3 regions of the Nocardiopsis sp. LDBS1602 genome follow, and region 2 is predicted to be linked to each of the others. Evidence: predicted binding sites of a transcription regulator. Region 2 holds the regulator's gene; each other region holds the start of a gene.
What was found. Region 2 encodes LexA, which represses DNA repair genes until DNA is damaged. Its sites were predicted from a motif close to TCGAACANNTGTTCGA; they were not measured.
Positions count from the first base shown of each region.

Region 1: the regulator LexA is predicted to act here: its motif matches at 4,686-4,701, upstream of ruvC (crossover junction endodeoxyribonuclease RuvC).
Region 3: the regulator LexA is predicted to act here: its motif matches at 3,731-3,746, upstream of recA (recombinase RecA).

Region 1 covers NZ_JAYLVW010000001.1:1,522,140-1,529,498, forward strand. Annotated here, with positions in the region: gene U9J66_RS06945 (RelA/SpoT family protein) at 1-425, opposite strand, end outside; gene U9J66_RS06950 (adenine phosphoribosyltransferase) at 1,069-1,623, opposite strand; gene yajC (preprotein translocase subunit YajC) at 1,742-2,050, opposite strand; gene ruvB (Holliday junction branch migration DNA helicase RuvB) at 2,364-3,419, opposite strand; gene ruvA (Holliday junction branch migration protein RuvA) at 3,447-4,064, opposite strand; gene ruvC (crossover junction endodeoxyribonuclease RuvC) at 4,113-4,661, opposite strand; gene U9J66_RS06975 (PPOX class F420-dependent oxidoreductase) at 4,821-5,246, shown strand; gene U9J66_RS06980 (YebC/PmpR family DNA-binding transcriptional regulator) at 5,349-6,095, opposite strand; gene pdxT (pyridoxal 5'-phosphate synthase glutaminase subunit PdxT) at 6,092-6,700, opposite strand; gene pdxS (pyridoxal 5'-phosphate synthase lyase subunit PdxS) at 6,845-7,359, opposite strand, start outside.
Region 2 covers NZ_JAYLVW010000004.1:75,447-82,805, reverse strand. Annotated here, with positions in the region: gene leuS (leucine--tRNA ligase) at 1-648, shown strand, start outside; gene U9J66_RS15535 (hypothetical protein) at 732-1,358, shown strand; gene U9J66_RS15530 (hypothetical protein) at 1,355-2,008, shown strand; gene U9J66_RS15525 (alpha/beta hydrolase family protein) at 2,013-3,104, opposite strand; gene lexA (transcriptional repressor LexA) at 3,162-3,836, opposite strand; gene nrdR (transcriptional regulator NrdR) at 4,538-5,065, shown strand; gene U9J66_RS15510 (vitamin B12-dependent ribonucleotide reductase) at 5,225-7,359, shown strand, end outside.
Region 3 covers NZ_JAYLVW010000001.1:1,718,158-1,725,516, forward strand. Annotated here, with positions in the region: gene U9J66_RS07805 (S9 family peptidase) at 1-1,799, shown strand, start outside; gene U9J66_RS07810 (regulatory protein RecX) at 1,917-2,507, opposite strand; gene recA (recombinase RecA) at 2,500-3,666, opposite strand; gene U9J66_RS07820 (DUF3046 domain-containing protein) at 3,777-3,971, opposite strand; gene U9J66_RS07825 (ATP-dependent helicase) at 4,095-7,359, shown strand, end outside.

The DNA of each region.
Region 1 (7,359 bases), on a different contig from region 2:
TTGTGCAGGCGGTCGCACAGCTTGATGACCAGGACCCGGATGTCGCGGGCCATGGCCACGACCATCTTGCGGACCGTCTCGGCCTGGGTGGCCTCGCCGTACTTGACCTTGTCCAGCTTGGTGACGCCGTCGACCAGTTCGGCGATCTCGTCGCCGAAGTCCGCGCGCAGCTCGTCGAGGGAGTAGTCGGTGTCCTCGACGGTGTCGTGCAGCAGGGCGGCGGCCAGGGTGGCCTCCTGCATGCCGAGTTCGGCGAGGATGGTGGCGACGGCGAGCGGGTGGGTGATGTAGGGGTCGCCGCTCTTGCGTTTCTGGTGACGGTGGTGGTGGGCGGCCACCTCGTAGGCGCGCTCGATCAGTCGGACGTCCACCTTGGGGTGGGTGGCCCGCACCGTCTTGATCAGTGGTTCGAGCACCGGGTTCATCGTCACTCCCCGCTGAGCGCCGAGTCGGGCGAGCCTTCTGCGTACTCGCACCGTGGAGGGGGTGGTGGAGGTCGCCTGGCGCCCCGGGATCTCCCGCCCCGAGACGTCGGAGGGCGCCGCATGCTCCGCGGCGCCCTCCGGGCGGTCCCCCTGTGGTCTGTCGGCGGTCGTGGCACGATCGCCATCGGTGTGCCCTCCGGGCACGTCGGCGCGAGCGCCTTGTGGGGCCTGTGGGGCACGGTCCCTCTCGAAGGTACGTTCGGCCGTCTCGGACGGGTTCGCCCGCTCCTGCTCACGTGCGGACGTCGCTCCGGTCGAAACCACTTCGTTTGGCATGCCTACCTCCCGCGGATCCGCCCGGTGGAGCCGGCGTTCGCGGGCTCGGCTTCCGGTGCACGTGTGTCATCAGGGCCGTTCGCCGACGCGGCCGCCGCGGTTCACCTCTTCCCACCAGTCTAGTGGGCCCCGCCCCGAGCGGGCGGGGAGCGGTCCGACCCCCTCGCGTCCCTCGTTCCCACCACTTCGGTGGTACGCGTGGTGACCCGGGTCACCAGGTACGTCACACCGAGTGTCGGAGTAGATCAACGAGGACGGACCGTCGCGCTATTCCCCGTGAGGCGACAGCCGAGGAGAGGATCTCCGGTCAGACCGAGAGGAGGATGTGCGGCTCCACGTCGGGCAACATCTCGCGCCCTCGGAGCGCTGCGAGCTCCATCAGGACGGAGAATCCCACGACCGTACCACCCGCCTTGCGGACCAGCTCCACCGCGGCCCTGCCGGTGCCGCCCGTCGCGAGGACGTCGTCGACGATGAGCACACGGGCGCCCGGAGCGATCGCGTCGGCGTGGATCTCGACGGTCGCGGTGCCGTACTCAAGATCATAGGACCGGTCGATGGTCTTCGCGGGCAGTTTCCCGGCTTTGCGCGCGGGAACGAAACCGGCGCCCAACGCCATCGCGATCGGGGCGCCGAAGATGAACCCCCGCGCCTCCAAACCGACGACGTGGTCGACGCCCTCCGCGCGGAAGGGGGCCGACATCCCGTCGACGGCCGCGGCGAAGGCCTCCCTATGGGCGAGCAGCGGGGTGATGTCCTTGAACAGGATCCCCTCGTGCGGGAAGTCGGGGACGTCACGGATCCGGGACTCGATCAGGGCGAGGTCCACGGCGATCTCCGGGGTCACGGTGTCGTCGGGCATGGCGGGTGGTGCCTTCTTCTATGGGTCGGTTCGATGGGGTCACCGAACGACGGCGGTACCGGACCCGGAGTGCCGGGGCCGGTACCGAAGTCTGTGGTGCGTCCCGTGGGACGGGTGTTCAGCCCTTGGGCTTGTCGTCGTCGCCGAAGTCGGGACGGTCCTCGACCGGGGTGTCGTCGGCGGCCGGGGTGATGACCTCGCCGACACCGGCCTTGAGCATGCGGATACGGGTGCCCGGAGCGATCTCCAGCAGCACGTCCTGGTCGTGGATCTCGACCACGGTGGCGAAGATGCCCGCCTTGGTCATGACCTCGACGCCCGGGACCAGTGCGCTCTGCATCTGCATCTCCTGCTGGCGACGCTTCTGGTTCGGGCGCCAGAAGAGCAGCCAGAAGACCAGGAGGATCAGCACGAAGGGAAGCAGCATGCCGAAGATGCTCTGCTCACCCTGAGCGGCGTCTGCGAGATTAGTAAGGCCCTGCACGGGGGCGTCCTTCCTGACGTTTCTCGTGGGCGACGGCTGCCGGTTGGGACACCCGCGACGACCACCTTTCGGGCCGCCCCGACCACGGCGGTCGGTTTCCTACCCGGGGTGTACAACGCACCAGGGTGTCAACTCGTTCCGCCGATGTCGAAACGACATCTCACGGGGCGATCCCCGCTCTCGACCGGTTCGCCCAGTTTACGTGGCGGGGGTCACCGACCACCAACCTCCAGGGTTCGACCCGCTAACGGTTCGTTCACGCGGCCCCGGTGTCGGCGGCGTCCTCCACGCGGCCCGCGCCGAAGGCGGCGTCGGGCGGAGGGGTCAGCCCCATGTGCTCCCACGCCTGGGGGGTGGCGACCCGACCGCGCGGGGTGCGGGCCAGGAAGCCGGAACGGACCAGGAAGGGTTCGGCGACCTCCTCGACGGTCTCCGCCTCCTCCCCCACCGACACGGCGAGGGTGGAGAGCCCGACGGGGCCGCCGCGGAACCTGCGCATCAACACGTCCAGGATGGCCCGGTCCAGTCGGTCCAGCCCGAGGGCGTCCACCTCGTACAGGTCGAGGGCGGCCCGGGCGTTGTGGAGGGTGAGGACCCCGTCCCCGCGCACCTCGGCGTAGTCGCGCACCCGGCGCAGCAGCCGGTTGGCGATACGGGGTGTGCCTCGGGAGCGGCCGGCGATCTCCCGAGCGGCCTCGGGGTCCAGGGGAGCGCCCAGCAGTCCGGCCGAGCGGTACAGGATGCGCTCCAGTTCGTCGGCGTCGTAGAAGTCCATGTGCGCCGTGAACCCGAAGCGGTCGCGCAGCGGGGCCGGGAGCATACCGGCCCGCGTGGTCGCCCCGACCAGGGTGAAGGGGGCGATGTCCAGGGGGATCGCGGTCGCGCCGGGCCCCTTGCCGACCACCACGTCGACGCGGAAGTCCTCCATGGCGACGTAGAGCATCTCCTCCGCGGGGCGGGCCATGCGGTGGATCTCGTCGAGGAAGAGGACCTCTCCTTCTTGAAGGGTGGACAGCACCGCCGCCAGGTCCCCGGAGCGTTCGATCGCCGGGCCGGAGGTGATGCGCAGCGGCACGCCGAGTTCGGCCGCGATGATCATGGCCAGGGTGGTCTTGCCCAGCCCCGGGCCACCGGACATGAGGATGTGGTCGGGCGCCCGATTCCGTCGCTGGGCGCTGTGCAGGACGAGGGAGAGCTGTTCGCGGACCCGTTCCTGGCCGACGAAGTCCTCCAACGAGCGGGGGCGCAGCGCCCCCTCCAGTCGACGTTCGTCGACGTCGGCCTCGGGCGAGACCGCCTCGCGTTCGTGCATGTCCGTCGCCTCCTCTCCTGAAGGTCCCTAGATCCGGCTGAGCTTGCGCAGGGCGCTGCGCAGCAGGACCGTGACGTCGTCGGTGTCGGCGGCCTCGTCGGCCACGGCCGAGGCGGCGGCCTCGGCGTCCTTGGCCGACCAGCCGAGGTTGACCAGGCCGGAGACCACCTGGCCGCGCCAGGCCCCGTTCGCCCGGCCGTTCGCCGTGCCCTCGGTCCCGGGCAGGGTGCCGTCGGTGCCGATGGGCGCGTCGAGTTTGCCGCGCAGCTCCAGCACGATGCGCTGGGCCCCCTTCTTACCGATGCCGGGGACCCGGGTCAGGGCGGCGGTGTCCTCGGTGTGCACGGCCTGGCGCAGGCTGTCGGGGCTGTGCACGGCGAGCATGGCCAGGGCCAGTCGGGGGCCCACCCCCGACGCGGTCTGCACCTGCTCGAACACGTGCTTCTCGTCGTCGTCGACGAAGCCGAAGAGCGTGAGGGAGTCCTCCCGCACGACCAGGCTGGTGGCGACGGTGCCCTCGTCGCCCACGTGCAGTCGGGACAGGGCCGACGGGGTGCACTGGACGGTCATGCCGACACCGCCGACGTCGATGACGGCGCTGCCCGCGCCGCGTGCGGCCACCCGGCCGGTGAGGAACGCGATCATCTGTTGTGGGCACCGGGAGGGGCGCCCGTCTCCTTCCTGGGGGCGGTGTCACCGGCCCCGCGCGCGGCGGGCCAGCTCCACCTTGCGGGCGAAGTCCTGTTGGGCCTGGGCGACCCGTGCCTGGGCGCCGCCACGCCAGATGTGACAGATGGCCAGGGCCACCGCGTCGGCGGCGTCGGCGGGCTTGGGAGGTCCGTCGAGTCCGAGGATACGCGCCACCATGGTGCCGACCTGCGCCTTGTCGGCTCGGCCACTGCCGGTGATGGCGGCCTTGGCCTCGCTCGGCGTGTGGGTGGCCACGGGCAACCCCCGGCGGGCGGCGCAGACCAGGGCGAGGCCGCTGGCCTGGGCGGTGCCCATGACGGTGCTGAGGTTGTGCTGGGCGAAGACGCGTTCGACGGCGACCGCCTCGGGCTCGTACTCGTCGAGCCACTCCTCGATCCCGCGCTCGACGGCGAGGAGGCGCTGCGGGAGTTCGGTGTCGGGCGAGGTCCGGATGGCGTCCGCGGACAGCAGGCGCAGGGGGCGTCCGATGGACCCCTCGACCACCCCGATCCCGCAGCGGGTCAGCCCCGGGTCGATCCCCAGCACGCGCACGTGGTCACCTGTTCCCTCGGTCCGTCGAACGTTCGTTCGCACCATGCTAGCGGCGCGTGACGACAGCGCCGTCGCGCACACGCGCGGCCTCGCGGGGAAGGCGACGAAGGCGCGTGTCGGGGTCGGGGTCCGGCACCTCTCCGGACCTAGCGTGAGCTCATGACTTCCATCGAGGATCCCGAGGTCCGTGACTTCCTGCTCCAGGGGACGCGTACCGGCAAGGTCGCCTACACCTCCGCCGACGGCCGTCCGTTGGTGGCACCGGTGTGGTTCGTCATCGACGGCGACGCGCTGGTCTTCAACACCGGGAAGGAGACGGCCAAGGGACGTTCGATCGCGCGTGACCCCCGTCTCACCCTGCTGGTCGACCTGGAGGAGGATCCCTACGGGTTCGTCCAGGTCCAGGGCGAGGCGGAGGTGTCGGAGGATACGGGCGAGCTGCTGCGCACCGCCACCGCGATCGCCCGCCGCTACATGGGGCCCGAACGCGCCGAGGAGTTCGGAAGGCGCAACGGGGTGCCCGGCGAACTGGTGGTGCGGCTGCGTCCCACCAAGGTGATCGCCGCGATGAACATGACCGGCTGAGGGTCGGACGTACGAACGCCTGTGGCCGTCCCCGGAAAGGGGTACGGCCACAGGCGTCACCGGCCCCCGGGCCAGTCGGTCACCGCGATCGAGCGGCCGGGCTCAGAGCTCGGCCATGACCTCGTCGGGGATGTCGGCGTTGGTGAAGACGTTCTGGACGTCGTCGGAGTCCTCCAGGGCGTCCACGACGCGCAGGACCTTCTTGGCGGTCTCGGCGTCGACCGGGACCTCCATGCTCGGCAGCCAGTTGGAGTCGGCCGAGTCGTAGTCGATGCCGGCCTCCTGGAGCGAGGTGCGCACCGAGACCAGGTCGGTGGCCTCGCAGATGATCTCGAAGGAGTCGCCGATGTCCTCGACCTCTTCGGCGCCGGCCTCCAGGACCGCCATGGTGACGTCGTCCTCGTTGGTGGCCTCCTTGGGCACGATCACGACGCCCTTGCGGTTGAACAGGTACGACACCGATCCGGCGTCGGCCATGTTGCCACCGTTACGGGTGACCGCGACGCGCACCTCGGAGGCCGCGCGGTTGCGGTTGTCGGTGAGGCACTCCACGAGCAGGGCCACACCGCCGGGGGCGTAGCCCTCGTACATGATGGTCTGCCACTCGGCGCCACCGGCCTCCTCGCCGGAGCCCCGCTTGCGCGCGCGTTCGATGTTGTCGGCGGGGACCGAGTTCTTCTTCGCCTTCTGGATGGCGTCGTAGAGCGTCGGGTTCCCGTCGGGGTCCCCACCACCGGTACGCGCGGCCACCTCGATGTTCTTGATCAGCTTGGCGAAGAGCTTGCCGCGCTTGGCATCGATGACGGCTTTCTTGTGTTTGGTGGTGGCCCACTTGGAGTGGCCGCTCATGCGTGTCCTTTCACGATGTCGACGAAGAGGCGATGGATGCGCGTGTCGCCGGTGAGTTCGGGATGGAAGGACGTGGCCATCAGGCCGCCCTGTAGTACGGCGACGATCCTACCGGCCTCGCCTGGACCGGGTACGCGTCCGAGGACGGTGACCTCGGGTCCCACCCGTTCCACCCAGGGCGCCCGGATGAAGACCGCGTCGAAGGGCTCGTCCCCGATCCCGTCGATCCGCACACCGGTCTCGAAGGATTCGGTCTGACGTCCGAAGGCGTTGCGTCGGACCGTCATGTCGATCCCGCCGACGGTCTCCTGGTCGGCCGTGCCGCCGAGGATCTCGTCGGCGAGCATGATCATGCCCGCGCAGGTGCCGTAGGCGGGCATCCCGGCCGCGACGCGCTTGCGCAACGGGTCGATCAGGCCGTACCTGCGGGCGAGTTTGGACATGGTGGTGGACTCGCCACCGGGGATGATCAGCGCGTCCACGGAGTCCAGGTGCTCCGGGGACAGGACCTTCCCGGTGGATACGCCCAATGTCTCCAGGACGGCGACGTGCTCGGCGACGTCGCCCTGGAGGGCGAGGACACCGATGGTGGGTGCGGCGGTCAAAAGCGGCCTCACTCGGCTGACGGAAGGGGACCATGGTACTGGCGGGGAGGGTGTACGGGAACGGCCGAGGGCCGGGAGAGCGTGGTCGCACCGCTCTCCCGGCCCTCGGACACGGGGCGGGGGCGAGGCCGAAGGGGCCTCGCGTCACCAGCCGCGTTCGGCGTAACGCTGGGAGTCGGACAGGTCGTCCAGGTTGATGCCGACCATGGCCTCGCCCAGGCCGCGGGAGACGCGGGCGATCACGGCGGGGTCCTCGTAGTGCAGGGTGGCCTGCACGATGGCGTCGGCGCGCTTGGCCGGGTCGCCGGACTTGAAGATGCCGGAGCCGACGAAGACGCTCTCCGCTCCGAGCTGACGCATGAGGGCGGCGTCGGCCGGGGTGGCCACACCGCCGGCGGAGAACAGCGGCACCGGCAGCTTGCCGAGACGGGCCACCTCCTTGACGATCTCGTAGGGGGCGCGCAGCTCCTTGGCCGCACCGAAGAGCTCGGGCTCGTCGAGGGTGCCCAGGCGCTTGATCTCACCGTTGATGGAGCGCATGTGGCGGGTGGCCTCGACGACGTTGCCGGTGCCGGCCTCGCCCTTGGAGCGGATCATCGCGGCGCCCTCGGCGATCCGGCGCAGGGCCTCGCCCAGGTTGGTCGCGCCGCAGACGAAGG
Region 2 (7,359 bases):
GTCCGCCTGACCATGCTCTTCGCCTCCCCGCCCGAGGAGGACGTGGACTGGGCCGACGTGTCCCCGACCGCGGCCCTGAAGTTCCTCAACCGGGCCTACCGCGTCATGCACGAGGCGGGCGCCGCCGGTACGCCGGGCGCGGACCCCGCCACCGGCGACGTCGAACTGCGCCGGATCACCCACCGCTCCATCGACCAGATCACCGCCCTGATCGAGGACAAGCGCTTCAACGTGGCGATCGCCCGTTGCATGGAGCTGGTCTCGGCCACGCGCAAGGCGATCGACTCCGGCCCCGGAGCCGGGGACCCGGCCGTGCGCGAGGCCGCCGAGTTCGTGGCCGTGGCCCTGTCGCTCTTCGCGCCCTACGTGGCCGAGGAGGGCTGGGAGAAGCTGGGGCACGTGGGCACCGTGGCCGCCGGGAACTGGCCCGAGGCCGACCCGGAGCTGCTGGTCCAGGAGACGGTCACCTGTGTCGTCCAGGTGCAGAACAAGGTCCGCGACAAGCTGGCGGTGGCCCCCGACATCTCCGACGAGGAGCTGGAGCGTCTCGCCCTGGCCTCGGAGAAGGCCCAGGGGTTCATCGGTGACAAGACGGTCCGCAAGGTGATCGTCCGCGCGCCCAAGCTGGTCAACATCGTCGTCGGCTGACGCGCCCGACGGGGGCGGTGGTCGCGACGGTGATCACCGCCCCCTACGGTTGTCCTGAACACGTACTGGGAGGCGGTGGCCGAGTGGGCTCTTCGGCGGCGGGTGGTGGGCTTGGACCCCGACCCTGGACGCGGGCGCTGATCATCGGGGCGGGGGCCGTGCTGCTCGCGGGGGCGGCCGTCGGCGGTGGTCTCGTACTCGCCGGGGACGATCCCGACCGGCCCGACGGGGACGACGCCCTCGCCTCGGCGCCCACGTGCGCGTCGATCCCCGAGGACGCGGTGCTCTCGGCCCTTCCCGGAGCGACCCCCGAGACCGAGGGCCACGGCCCCCTCGCCGGCGGGGAGAGCAGCACGTGCGTGTGGACCTCCCTGGCCCCCGACGGAGAGGGGCGGGGTTCCCTGCGTGTGGACCTGTCCGCGCGCTTCACCGACGCCTCCGCCGAACCCGTGGTCACCGGCGAGCGGGCGGCGGTCCTGGCCCGTGACGCCGCCGTCCCGGTCCGCGGGGAGCAGGTCGACCTGGCCGGAGGAACCGAGGCCGGGGTCTGGCGCGGACGACTGCCGGGCACCGCCGAACTCGCCTTCCAACGCGACAACATGCTGGTCCGGGTCTCCTACGTGGGGGAGGCCGACGGGGAGCCGGTGTCCTTCGGCAGGGCACGCGACACGGTGGTGGACTTCGCGGCCCGGCTGGAGGAGACCCTGTGAGCGTTCCCCCGTACGGGGCCGCCGACCCGGGGACACCGCCACCGCAGAGCCGTGTGTTCGCCACCACCGCCCTGGTGGTCCTGGCCCTGGTCGTCCTGGCCGCCTCCGGTCTCCTGGCCTGGTACCTGTTGACCTCGGGGGGTGAGCGCGGAGACTTCGAGGCCGCCCCCGAATGCGGGATCGGGCGGACCGAGGTCCTCGACGAGATCGTCCCCGACCACCGGCTCGAGGTGGAGGAGACCGTCGGCACCGCTCAGGACACCTTCGGTACCGGCTGGCAGTGCCGCTGGGCCACCCCGGAGGGGGAGGGCGCCTCCGTGCCCGCCGCCGCCACCCTCGTCCTGGTGGCCGCCCCGGTCGAGGGAGGTCCGGACGTCGCCTCCGGCACCCTCTCCTCCACCGCGCAGGGGCACGAGCCCGAACCGGTCGACGACCTGGGGGACGAGGCGCTCCGGTGGGTCGAGACCGGGGCCTTCGAGGTGGGCTGTACCGGGGTGCGGGTCTCCAACCTGTACGTCGAGACCTGCTACACCGCCGCCACCGACTACGAGGCCACCGGATCGGTCGACGGGGAGAGCGCGGCCGAGGACGCCGAGCGTCTGGCCCGTTCGATCGTGGCAGAGCTGCCCGAGGGCACCGCGGCCGACTGAGGGCTCACCAGAGCCCGTCGACGAACCTCTCCAGGGCCGGGGCCACGTCGGGGGAGAAGGGTCGGTCCCCGTCGAGGGCGGCCGCGCCGGGGGAGTCGTCGTACTCGCGCAGGACGTGGTCGGTGCCGGGCAGGTCCACCCGCTCGGCGTCCTCGAACCCGGTCATGAGCCGATCGATCTCGTCCCGGGGGATCTGGGCGTCCTCCTCGCCCCACAACACCAGGACCGGGGTGTCGTCCGGCAGGTCGCGGGCGAGGTCGACCGGGTCGAAGGCGTCGATCCAGGCGAGGAAGTCCTGGTTCTGAGGCGCGAAGATCCCGGTCGGGTCGTACATGTCCAGTTCGTCTCCGGCGCGGACGAGGGCGCGGGCCGTCCGGATGTCGGAGAGGATCATCGCGGCGTCGGACTCGTTCACGGCGCCCTGGGCCTCGGCGGTGCGGACCTGCTCGGTGATCTGTCGGTCGATGACGTCGAGCATGCGGGCCCCGGGCGGGGCGGCCAGCACCAGGGCGGGGTCGGCGTCCTCCAGCACCTCTCGGGCGCGCAGGGCGAACAGGGCGCCTTCGCTGTGGCCGACGATCAGGGTGCGTTCGGGGTCCACCTCGGGCTGGGCGATCAGCTCCTCGTAGGCGGCGGCCATCTGGGCGTCGAAGAGCAGGGGGTCGATGTCCTCGCCCATGGCCTCGACGGTCTTCTCGTCCCAGGTGTCGGGGTCGCCGCTGCCGAACTTGTCGTAGCGCAGGGAGGCCACCCCGGCGCCGGCCAGGACCCGGGAGAGGTTGAGGTTGGTGTCGGCCTCGGGGCGGCCGTCGCTGTTGCCGTTCCGGTTCGTCGGCCCGCTGCCGGAGATGATGAGGGCGCCCGGCACCGGCTCCCCGTCCGGGGATTCGGGGTGGGTGAAGGAGCCTTCGACGGTGAACCCGCCCCCCTCGAAGGTCACGTCGCGGCCGTCGGCGGAGAGCCCTGGAGGTTCGGGCCCCTCGTCGCCGGGGGAGCAGGCGGAGGCGGACAGCGCGACGGCGATCACGGCCGACGTGAGGAGGGTACGTCGGGAGGAACGGTCGGGGAGGGCGGGAACACGGACACGAATGGACACGTTCTTCAGAGTATCGGCCGGTCCGTGGGCCGCGCCCTCCACCGTTCGCGGAGGGGGTCAGACGCGGCGCATGACCGTGACGACCTTGCCCAGGATGGTGGCCTCGTCGCCGTCGATCGGCTCGTAGGCGTCGTTGCGCGGCATCAGACGCACGTGACCGTCGGCCCCGCGGTGGAACACCTTCACGGTGGCCTCGTCGTCCAGCATGGCCGCGACGATGTCGCCGTTCTCGGCGTTGGGCTGCTGGCGGACCACCACCAGGTCGCCGTCGGTGATGGCGGCGTCGGTCATGGAGTCGCCGACCACGGTGAGCATGAACAGACGCCCCTCGCCGACCAGCTGACGGGGCAGCGCCAGGACGTCCTCGACCGACTCCTCGGCCAGGATCGGGCCGCCCGCGGCGATCCGTCCCACCAAGGGCACCGAGGCGGCGCGGGTGGCGTCGGCGGTGAGCTGGTCGTGGGTCAGGCTCTGGCCCTCGTCGCGGCCGGGAACGCACAGTTCCACGGCGCGTGGCCGATTCTGGTCACGGCGCAGGTAGCCCTTGCGCTGGAGCACCTTGAGCTGGTGGGCCACGCTGGAGGGGCTGGAAAGGCCGACCGTCTCGCCGATCTCCCGGATCGAGGGCGGATAACCGCGTTCGCGAACATAACGCTGGATGCAGTTGAGAACGCTCTGTTGGCGCGCGGTGAGTTTGGGGGCGACGGGCGTGACACCGCCCGTGTCACCCACGGGCGAAAGAACGGTGGTGTTTCCGGAGTGATCGGCTCCGGGGTTGTCCTCCGGCACGGCCGGGCCTCCTCGGTGTTCGGTTCGGTCAGGGCCTGTTCGGGTGTCCGGTGCCGGCCCTGCCGACCGGCTGGTCCGCGGGGTGGTGAAACCGGCGTGAAAACAAGGTCAAGATTAGTCGTTGCACACGGTGATATCAAACAAGCGTTCGAGGGTCGTGGAGATATGACCGGGCCTTTTCGATGGACGTTTTCGGGCCCCCTCGATCGGGCGTTCGCGCGTCTTCGTCCGAGGGTGTTCGGCCAATGTCGAAAACGGCTTTCCGGGGGTCGGTCCGAGGGCGGTATGGGGTTCGTCTCGTGGAAGTCGGTCGAGGGTCCGAACGGGCCGGAAAGGCCCGCCTCGTAAGGGGCGGACGCCGCTCCGGCGGATCGCCGGACGGAGGGCGCGCGCCCTCCGCCTCCCGTAGTCTTGACGCCGGTGTCCGGCACCGTCCCGCCCCCGTCTCCACCCCCTCTCAGAGCGCCCCGCGAGGGTCCTCGACGCGAGCCCGGGAACACGCCGTCGTCAAGGTTGCGACCCGCGCTGCGGAGGGCTAGGTTCGACCACAACATCTGGTGTTGCCGATGGGGCTTGCGCCTAGAAGTTGTGGTTAAGTAGACCTACGGGTCGTTGTTCGGGTCGAGGGAAGCAGGTGAACCGGGATGCACTGTCCGTTCTGCCGCCATCCGGACACCCGGGTGATCGACAGCAGGTCCACCGACGACGGCGCGGCCATCAGACGCCGCCGCACCTGCCCGGTCTGCGAACGCCGCTTCACCACGCAGGAGACCGTCCTGCTCATGGTCGCCAAGCGCTCCGGGGTCACCGAGCCCTTCAGCCGCACCAAGGTCATCGCCGGCGTCCGCCGCGCCTGTCAGGGGCGCCCGGTCTCCGAGGACGCCCTCGCCAAACTGGGGCAACAGGTCGAGGAGGAGATCCGGTCCAGAGGCGTGGCCGAGGTCCCCGCCCACGAGATCGGGCTGGCCATCCTCGGCCCGATGCGCGACCTGGACGAGGTCGCCTACCTGCACTTCGCCAGCGTCTATCGGGGCTTCGAGAGCCTGGCCGACTTCGAGGCCGAGATCGCCGGTCTGCGCCGTGACCGAGGGGAGGACCCCTCGAAGCGGGAAGAACCGTCCGAGGGGAACGGATCGCCCCGACCCGCGATCGACACCACAACTTCGGGCTAGCAGTCCGGACGTCCATCGCGACGTCCGGAGCCATCATCCCGGGTGGTCGACCTCACGGCGAGGGAGCACGCCGCCGTGGTCGACCCACCCCGCCACCAGGGACATCCGCGCGGGCATCAGCGTTTCCGCGCACGATCAGTATTTCGGGGAGACTCCGTCATGACGGAAACCACCAGCGGCCCTACGGGACGCAAGGGCAAGGGGTCGCGCAAGGGCCTGAAGATCAAGCGGGTCTTCACGACCGCCGGTACCCACCCCTACGACACGCTGGAGTGGGAGCGTCGGGACGTCGTCATGACGAACTGGCGCGACGGCAGCGTCAACTTCGAGCAGCGCGGCGTGGAGTTCCCCACGACCTGGTCGGTGAACGCGACCCAGATCGTGGCCAGCAAGTACTTCCGCGGCGCGCTCGGCACCCCCGAGCGCGAGTGGAGCCTCAAGCAGCTCATCGACCGCGTCGTCGGGGTCTACACCGACACCGGTCGTAAGAACGGCTACTTCGCCTCCGACGAGGACGCCGAGGTCTTCGACCACGAGCTCAAGTACGCGCTCGCCCACCAGCTCTTCAGCTTCAACTCGCCGGTCTGGTTCAACGTCGGCACCACCTCCGCCCAGCAGGTCAGCGCCTGCTTCATCCTGTCCGTCGACGACACCATGGAGTCGATCCTGGACTGGTACAAGGAGGAGGGGATCATCTTCAAGGGCGGTTCCGGCGCGGGTGTGAACCTGTCCCGCATCCGCTCCAGCAAGGAGCTGCTCACCTCGGGCGGCACCGCCTCCGGTCCGGTCTCCTTCATGCGCGGCGCCGACGCCTCCGCCGGGACCATCAAGTCCGGTGGCGCCACCCGCCGCGCGGCCAAGATGGTCGTGCTGGACGTCGACCACCCCGACATCGAGGAGTTCGTCGAGACCAAGTCCCGCGAGGAGCACAAGATCCGTGCCCTGCGCGACGCAGGCTTCGACGTGGACCTGGGCGGCGCCGACATGTTCAGCGTCCAGTACCAGAACGCCAACAACTCGGTCCGGGTCTCCGACGCCTTCATGCGCGCGGTCGAGACCGAGTCCGACTTCGGTCTCACCTCCCGTACCACCGGCGAGGTCATCGCGACCGTCGACGCCAAGGGCCTCTTCCACCGCATGGCCAAGGCCGCCTGGGAGTGCGCCGACCCGGGCATCCAGTACGACGGCACCATCCAGGACTGGCACACCAACCCCGAGACCGGCCGCATCTCCGCGTCCAACCCCTGCTCGGAGTACCTGTCCCTGGACGACTCCTCCTGCAACCTCGCCTCGATCAACCTGCTCAAGTTCCTGCGCGAGGACGACACCTTCGACGTCGAGCGGTTCACCCGACTCACCGAGCTGATCATCACGGCGATGGACATCTCCATCACCTTCGCCGACTTCCCGACCGAGAAGATCGGCGAGACCACCCGCGCCTACCGTCAGCTGGGCATCGGCTACGCCAACCTGGGCGCCCTGCTCATGGCCACCGGTCACGCCTACGACTCCGAGGGCGGCCGCGCGGTCGCCGCCGCCATCACCTCGCTGATGACCGGCGCCGCCTACCGCCGTAGCGCCGAGATGGCCGGGGTCGTGGGCCCCTACGACGGCTACAAGCGCAACGAGCAGGCGCACAAGCGGGTCATGCGCAAGCACGCCGCCGCCAACGACGACCTGCGCACCATCGGCACCCTGGAGGAGCCCATCCACGCCGCCGCCACCGGCGAGTGGGCGGAGTGCCTCAAGGTCGGCGAGCGCAACGGTTGGCGCAACGCCCAGGCCAGCCTGCTGGCGCCCACCGGCACCATCGGCTTCATGATGGACTGCGACACCACCGGCATCGAGCCGGACTTCTCGCTGGTCAAGTACAAGAAGCTGGTCGGCGGCGGCTCCATGCAGATCGTCAACCAGGCGATCCCGCGGGCGCTCAAGAACCTGGGCTACCAGGACGAGCAGATCGAGGCGATCGTCGAGTACGTCGCCGAGAACGGCCACGTGGTGGACGCCCCGTCCCTGCGCCCCGAGCACTACGAGGTGTTCGACTGCGCGATGGGCCGCCGCTACATCCAGCCCATGGGTCACGTGCGCATGATGTCCGCCGTGCAGCCGTTCCTGTCCGGCGCGATCTCCAAGACGGTGAACGTGCCGGAGGAGGCGACGGTCGCCGACTTCGAGCACATCTACTTCGAGGGCTGGCGTCTGGGGCTCAAGGCCCTGGCCGTCTACCGCGACAACTGCAAGGTCGGACAGCCCCTGTCCACGGCCAAGACCGAGGACAAGGCCGAGGAGAG
Region 3 (7,359 bases), on a different contig from region 2:
AGCGTCTGTATCTGCTGGAGCGCGGCGCCAAGGAACCCGTCCCGCTCACCCCCGAACCCGCGACCCGGGCCGCCGTACGCTACGCCGACCCCGCCCTGTCCACGGACGGCAGGCACGTGTTGTGCGTGCGGGAGGAGCACACCGACGGGGAGGTCCGCCGCTCCATCGTCTCGGTCCCCCTGTCCGGTCGAGGCGCCCAGACCCCCTCCGCCGTTCGCGAACTGGTCTCCGGGGCGCGCTTCTACGCCTCCCCTTCCCCCTCCCCCGACGGCCGGCACCTGGCCTACGTGCGTTGGAACCACCCCCGGATGCCCTGGGACGGTACGGAACTGCGCGTGGGAGAGGTGACCGACTCCGGGCTGATCGGGGAGTACACCCTCAAGGGCGGGGTCGACGAGTCCGTCCTCTCCCCCGTCTGGGCCGACGACGAGACCCTGTACCTGGCCTCGGACTGGCCCGGGTTCTGGAACCTCTACCAGGCCGGGCTGAAGGGTCAGGCCATCGCCCTGTACCCGGCCGAGGAGGAGTTCCACGCGCCCCCGGGCCGCCTGGGCTCGCGCTCCTTCTGCGTACTGGACTCGGGACGTCTGGTGACCCTGCACGGGGACGTCTCGATGAGCCCGAGCGTCTACGACCCCGACACTCTGGACCTGACCGGGATCTCCACCGAACTCACCTCCTGGTCGCAGGTGGACACCGACGGGACGAGCGTGGTGGCCGTGGCCGCCTCCGCCGACACCTCCCCCTGCGTCGTCCGGCTCGACCCGGAGCGCCGGAGCGTGGAGGTCCTGCGTCGTTCGATGACCGAGGGCCCCGACCCCGCCTACCTGCCGACCCCGATCCAAGAGACTCTCCGCGGACGCTACGGGGCGACCGTGCACGCCAACGTCTACCCTCCCACCCACCCGGACGTCACCACCGAGGGACCGGCCCCCTACGTGGTGTGGGCCCACGGTGGCCCCGTGAGCCACGCGGGTCGGGAACTCGACCTGGTCAAGGCCTACTTCACCAGCCGAGGGATCGGCGTGGTGGACGTGAACTACGGCGGTTCCACCGGGTACGGGCGCTCCTACCGTCGCCGCGTCAACAAGGAGTGGGGCGTCGTGGACGTGGCCGACTGCGAGGCCGCGGCCCGCGCCCTGGTCGAGCGCGGCGTCGCCGACCCCGAACGTCTCGCCATCCGAGGCCCCAGCGCGGGCGGATTCACCGCTCTCTCCGCGGTGACCGGCGACACCTTCGCCTGCGGGGTCTCCTATTTCGGGGTGACCGACCTCCTGGGACTGACCCGGACCACCCACGATTTCGAGTCGCGTTTCCTGGACAGCCTGGTGGGCACCCTCCCCGGCTTCGTCGAGACCTACCGGGAGCGGTCGCCGATCAACCGGGTCGACGAGATCGACGTACCGGTCCTGCTGCTCCAGGGCCTGGACGACCCGGTCGTCACCCCGGACCAGGCCTTCCGCATGGCGACCGGTCTGGGATCGCGCGGCGTACGGCACGCGCTCCTGGAGTTCGAGGGAGAGGCCCACGGGTTCCGCGGCGAGGAGGCGCGCGTGCGCTCCCTGGAGGCGGAACTCGCCTTCTACGGCGAGGTGTTCGGGTTCGAGACGGACGTGCCGTCCCTGGAATTGAGCACCGTCCCGCCCGAGCCCCGGGTCGAGAGGGCCGAGGCGACGACGGACGAGGCTGTGGGTGAGGACGAGGAGGACGATCTCCCCGTCGCGGAACGACTTCCCGAGGTCACCCCGGCCGCCGGGGTCGACGCCGAGACCGGAGAGCCCGCGCGGCCTCGGGAGTGAGGACGTTCGGGCCCGTACGGGCCCGACGAACCGAGGGCATGTGCTCGGTGGCCGCTTCGGCCCGTGTCCACACGGGCCGGGAGCGCTCGGGCCGCCGCGAGGGGTGGAGCGGCCTCCTCACAGGTCCGGGTCGGCGAGGAGGTCGCTCTCCTCGCCCTCGGCCTCCAGTTCCTCGCGGACGAGGCGATAGGACATCCCCGCCGGATATCCCTTGCGGGCCAAAGCCCCCAGGGCACGTCGGATCCGTACCTCCTGGTCGCGCCCCCGGGTGCCGGCCAGTTTCTTACGGGCCAGGGCCCGAGCGGCCTCCCGCTCGTCCTCGTCGTCGATCTCGGCGACCGCCTCCCGTACGGTCTCCTCCTCCACGCCCCGGGTGCGCAGCTCTCTGGACAGAGCACGACGGGACAGACCACGGCTGTGGTGTCGGGAGGAGACCCACCCGCGCGCGAAGGCCGCGTCGTCGATCAGCCCGGCCTCCTCGATCCGGTCGAGGACCCGCGTCACGACCTCCTCCTCGTAGCCCCGACGGTGCAGGGAACGGTCGAGTTGGGCGCGGGTGCGCGGAGAGTGCGTGAGCATACGCAGGACCAGGTTCCGGGCCTTGTTCTCCATGTCCTCTCCGGACGGGCCCGCGGGCCCGTCCGGGGACTCGTCGGCGTTCACCGGATCCCGTCCGGTGCGGTCGGACGACCGTCGCCGCTCAGGCATCCGTCGCGGGCGCCTTCGCGGTCTTGACCGTCGTCTTCTTGGCCGGAGCGGCCTTGGCGGCGCTCTCCTTGGCCGGTTCGGTCTTGACCTCGTTCTCGGGGCCGGAGGCGCTGTCGTCGCCCGAGGGCACGCCCAGCTTCTCCTTGATCTTCTTCTCGACCTCGTTGGACATGTCGACGTTCTCGCGCAGGAACTTGCGGGCGTTCTCCTTGCCCTGTCCCAGCTGGGTGCCCTCGTAGGTGTACCAGGCGCCCGACTTGCGCACGATGCCGTGCTCGACGCCGAGGTCGATCAGGCTGCCCTCACGGGAGACCCCGACACCGTAGAGGATGTCGAACTCGGCCTGCTTGAAGGGCGGCGCGACCTTGTTCTTGACCACCTTGACCCGGGTCCGGTTGCCGACCGCGTCGGTACCGTCCTTGAGGGTCTCGATCCGACGCACGTCCAGACGGACCGAGGCGTAGAACTTGAGCGCACGTCCGCCCGAGGTGGTCTCGGGGGAGCCGAACATGACTCCGACCTTCTCGCGAAGCTGGTTGATGAAGATCGCGGTGGTACCGGTGGAGTTGAGCGCGCCGGCGATCTTGCGCAGCGCCTGCGACATCAGCCGGGCCTGGAGGCCCACGTGGCTGTCGCCCATCTCACCCTCGATCTCGGCCCGGGGCACCAGGGCCGCCACGGAGTCGATGACGATGATGGAGATGGCGCCGGAGCGGATGAGCATGTCGACGATCTCCAGCGCCTGCTCACCGGTGTCGGGCTGGGAGAGGAGGAGGTCGTCGGTGTTGACGCCGATCTTCTTGGCGTACTCGGGGTCCAGGGCGTGCTCGGCGTCGACGAAGGCGGCGATACCGCCCTGTTTCTGGGCGTTGGCCACCGCGTGCAGCGCGACGGTGGTCTTACCGCTCGACTCCGGGCCGTAGATCTCCACGACCCTGCCCTTGGGCAGTCCTCCGATGCCCAGGGCCACGTCCAGCGCGATGGCGCCGGTGGGGATCGCCTCGATCGGCGGGCGGTCGTCGTCGCCCAGGCGCATGACGGAGCCCTTGCCGAACTGCCGCTCGATCTGCGCGAGCGCTGTTTCGAGAGCCTTGTCTCGGTCTCCAGAAGCCACGGGATTCCCCTGTTGGGTCGATGCTTTCTTCTTCATGATGCGCATGACGCTACGCGCTCGGTACGACAATCGCGACGCTCAACGTCCGCTCTCGGTGCACCCACCCTACCCGAACTCCTGTTCGATTCAGGGCCGGCACGCCGTGCCTTCTCCGTTCAGCGGGCCGTCGCGGGGAGGTCGAACGCGTCGCACACGGCACGCCAGACCTCCTTGGCCGCGATCCCGTCGGCCAGGGCACCGTCGACGGTGCGCGAACCGAGCCCCTCGATCACGTAGTCCTTGGCCAGACTGTGCGCGTAGGCCTCGCCGAACTGCTCGTACATGTTGTTCCAGAAAACGGTGAGTCTCATCGGCCCCAGTATGGGTGATCGCCGCCCCCTCATGGAGGTCGTCCACAGGACGGATCGCGTCGCTTCGGGAGGCGGGCGTGTCCTCGCCCCCGTTCCGTCACCGGTCTTGGGCAGACTGACCGGATGACCGATGTGACCGATCCCCTGGCACCCTTCGGCCCGGCGACGCGGACCTGGTTCGAACGGGCCTTCCCCTCCGGCCCCACCCCGGCCCAGGCCGAGGCCTGGGCCTCGGTGTCCCGAGGCCTGGACACCCTGGTGGTGGCCCCCACCGGTTCGGGGAAGACCCTGTCGGCCTTCCTGTGGGCCCTGGACCGGCTGTCGCACACCCCTGTGCCGGAGGAGCGTTCTCACCGGTGCCGGGTGGTGTACGTGTCCCCGCTGAAGGCCTTGGCCGTGGACGTGGAGCGCAACCTGCGCCGCCCCTTGGCCGGGATCGCGGAGGAGGCCGAGGCGTCGGGCGAGTCGTTGTCCCCGGTGACCGTGGGCGTCCGCACCGGGGACACCCCCGCCCGGGAGCGCCGCGCGTTGGCCTCGCGCCCGCCGGACGTCCTGATCACCACGCCCGAGTCCCTGTTCCTGGTGCTGACCTCCAAGGCCCGGGAGGGGTTGGCGGGGGTGGAGACGGTCATCGTCGACGAGGTGCACGCGCTCGCCGGGACCAAGCGAGGGGCCCACTTGGCGTTGAGTCTGGAGCGGCTGGGCGCCTTGACGGAACGTCGTCCCCTGCGGATCGGTCTGTCGGCCACGGTCCGCCCCCGTGAGGCCGTGGCCGGGTATCTGGGCGGGGCACGGATCGTCGCCCCGCCGGACACTCCGAGGATGGAGCTGAGGGTGGAGGCCCCGGTCCCGGATCTGGACGAGCCGGGCGGCCCGCCCTCCCCGTCCGAGGGGGCGACGTCCGACGCCGGGGCACGAGGGTCGGTATGGCCGCACGTGGAGCGCCGGGTGCTGGACCTGGTGGAGGCGCACCGCTCCACCATCGTGTTCACGAACGGCCGCCGCTCCGCCGAGAGACTGTGCGCCCGCGTCAACGACCTGTACGCCGAACGCGTCGGCGCGACCCTGCCCGTCGAGGAGGTCGCCGCGCTGGTCTCCGGACAGTCGGGGCAGGGCCGGGGAGGAGAGGCCGTCATCGCCAGGGCCCACCACGGGTCGATGTCCAAGGCCGAGCGGGCACGGATCGAGGACGACCTCAAGGCGGGCCGGCTGCGCTGCGTGGTGGCCACCTCCAGTCTGGAACTGGGGGTGGACATGGGCGCCGTCGACCTGGTGGTGCAGGTGGGCGCTCCCCCGTCGGTGGCGAGCGGTCTGCAACGGGTGGGGCGCGCCGGCCACCACGTGGGCGAGGTGTCGCGCGGGGTGTTCCTGCCCACCCATCGAGGCGATCTGTTGGCCTCCGCCGTGATCGCCGGTCGGATGCGCGAGGGCGGGATCGAACGCCTGGAGGTGCCGCGCGATCCGTTGGACGTGCTGGCGCAGCAGATCGTGTCCATGGTGGCGATGGACGACTGGACGGTGACGGATCTGGCGGCGTTGGTACGCCGGGCCTCTCCGTACGCGGACCTGTCCGATCGGGTTCTGGACGCGGTGCTGGACATGGTGTCGGGGCGTTACCCGTCGGACGAGTTCGCCGAGCTGCGCCCCCGTCTGGTGTGGGACCGGGAGGAGGGGATCCTGCGGGCCCGCCCGGGGGCCCAGCGACTGGCCGTGATCGGCGGCGGGACGATCCCGGACCGGGGGCTGTACGGGGTGCACCTGGCATCGGACGGGTCGGGAGGGGCTCCCACCAGGGTGGGCGAGCTGGACGAGGAGATGGTGTACGAGTCGCGGGTGGGCGACGTGTTCGTCCTGGGTTCGTCCTCCTGGCGGATCGAGGCGATCACCGCCGACCGGGTCCTGGTCTCTCCGGCGCCGGGGCGACCGGGGCGGCTGCCGTTCTGGAAGGCCGACACCACGGGGCGTCCCGCCGAGCTGGGCCGCGCGGTGGGGGCTCTCGCGCGTGAGCTGGGTTCCCGGTCGGAGGAGGATGCGCTGACGCTGGCCGGTGAGAGCGGGGCGGGCCCCTGGGCCGCGGAGAACCTCGTGGCCTACGTGGCCGAACAGCGCGAGGCCACGGGCGAGGTCCCCGACGATCGCACGGTGGTGATCGAACGCTTCCAGGATCAGGTGGGCGATTGGCGCGCGGTGGTGCACTCCCCCTGGGGCGCCCGGGTGAACGGGCCGTGGGCGATGGCGATCGCCGCCGGGCTCCGGGAACGGTTCGGAATCGACGCGCGGGTGGTCCACGGTGACGACGGGATCGTGCTGAGCCTTCCGGACGTGGCCGAGGGCGGGATCGGCCGTCTCGGCGAGCTGGTGGACCTGGTGTCCCTGGACCCGGAGACGGTGGAGGGGACCGTCGCCGAGGAGCTCACCGGGTCGGCGCTGTTCGCCTCCCGGTTCCGCGAGTGCGCGGCGCGGGCCCTGTTGTTGCCCAGGCAGAGGCCGGACCGTCGGATGCCCTTGTGGCAGCAGAGGTTGCGGGCCGGGCATCTCCTGTCGGTGGCGGGACGGTACGGATCGTTCCCGATCGTGTTGGAGACGGTCCGCGAGTGCCTGCGCGACGTGTTCGACGTACCGGCGTTGACGGAGCTGTTGACCGACCTCCGGGCGCGACGGATCCGTGTGGTGGAGGTGCGCACCCCGCGGGCCTCTCCTTTCGCCCGGACGTTGTTGATGGAGTACACGGCCGCGTTCCTGTACGAGGGGGACGCCCCCGCGGCGGAGGCGCGGGCCCAGGCGCTCACCCTGGATCCGTCGTTGCTGCGGGACCTGTTGGGCGGCGCGGATCTGCGGGAGCTGTTGGACCCCGAGGTCGTGGAACGCATCGACGGTCTGTTGCAGCGGACCGCCGCCCCGGTGCGGGACGAGGAGGGGACGGCCGACCTGCTGCGCGAGGTCGGACCGTTGAGCGACGAGGAGGCCGAGGCCCGAGGGGTCCGCCGGGAGTGGCTGCTCGATCTGGAACGGGCCGGACGCGCGGTGCGCGCGAGGGTGGCCGGGGTGGAGCGCTGGTGCGCGGTGGAGGACGTGGCCCGTCTGCGCGACGCCTTGGGAGTCCCACCGCCTCCGGGGGTGCCCGAGGCGTTCCTGGAGCCGGTGGAGGCCCCGCTGCTCGACCTGGTCTCCCGGTACGCGCGCACGCACGGACCGTTCACCGTGGAGGAGGCGGCGTCCCGGCTCGGGGCGGAGGACGGCGTGGTGGAGGAGGCCCTTCGGACCCTGGAGGATCGGGGTCGGCTGTCCCGGGGCGGGTTCCGGCCCGGCGGTTCGGGGACCGAATGGTGCGAGGTCGACGTGCTGCGCCGGTTGCGGCGCGGGTCGATCGAACGGTTGCGTCGCGAGG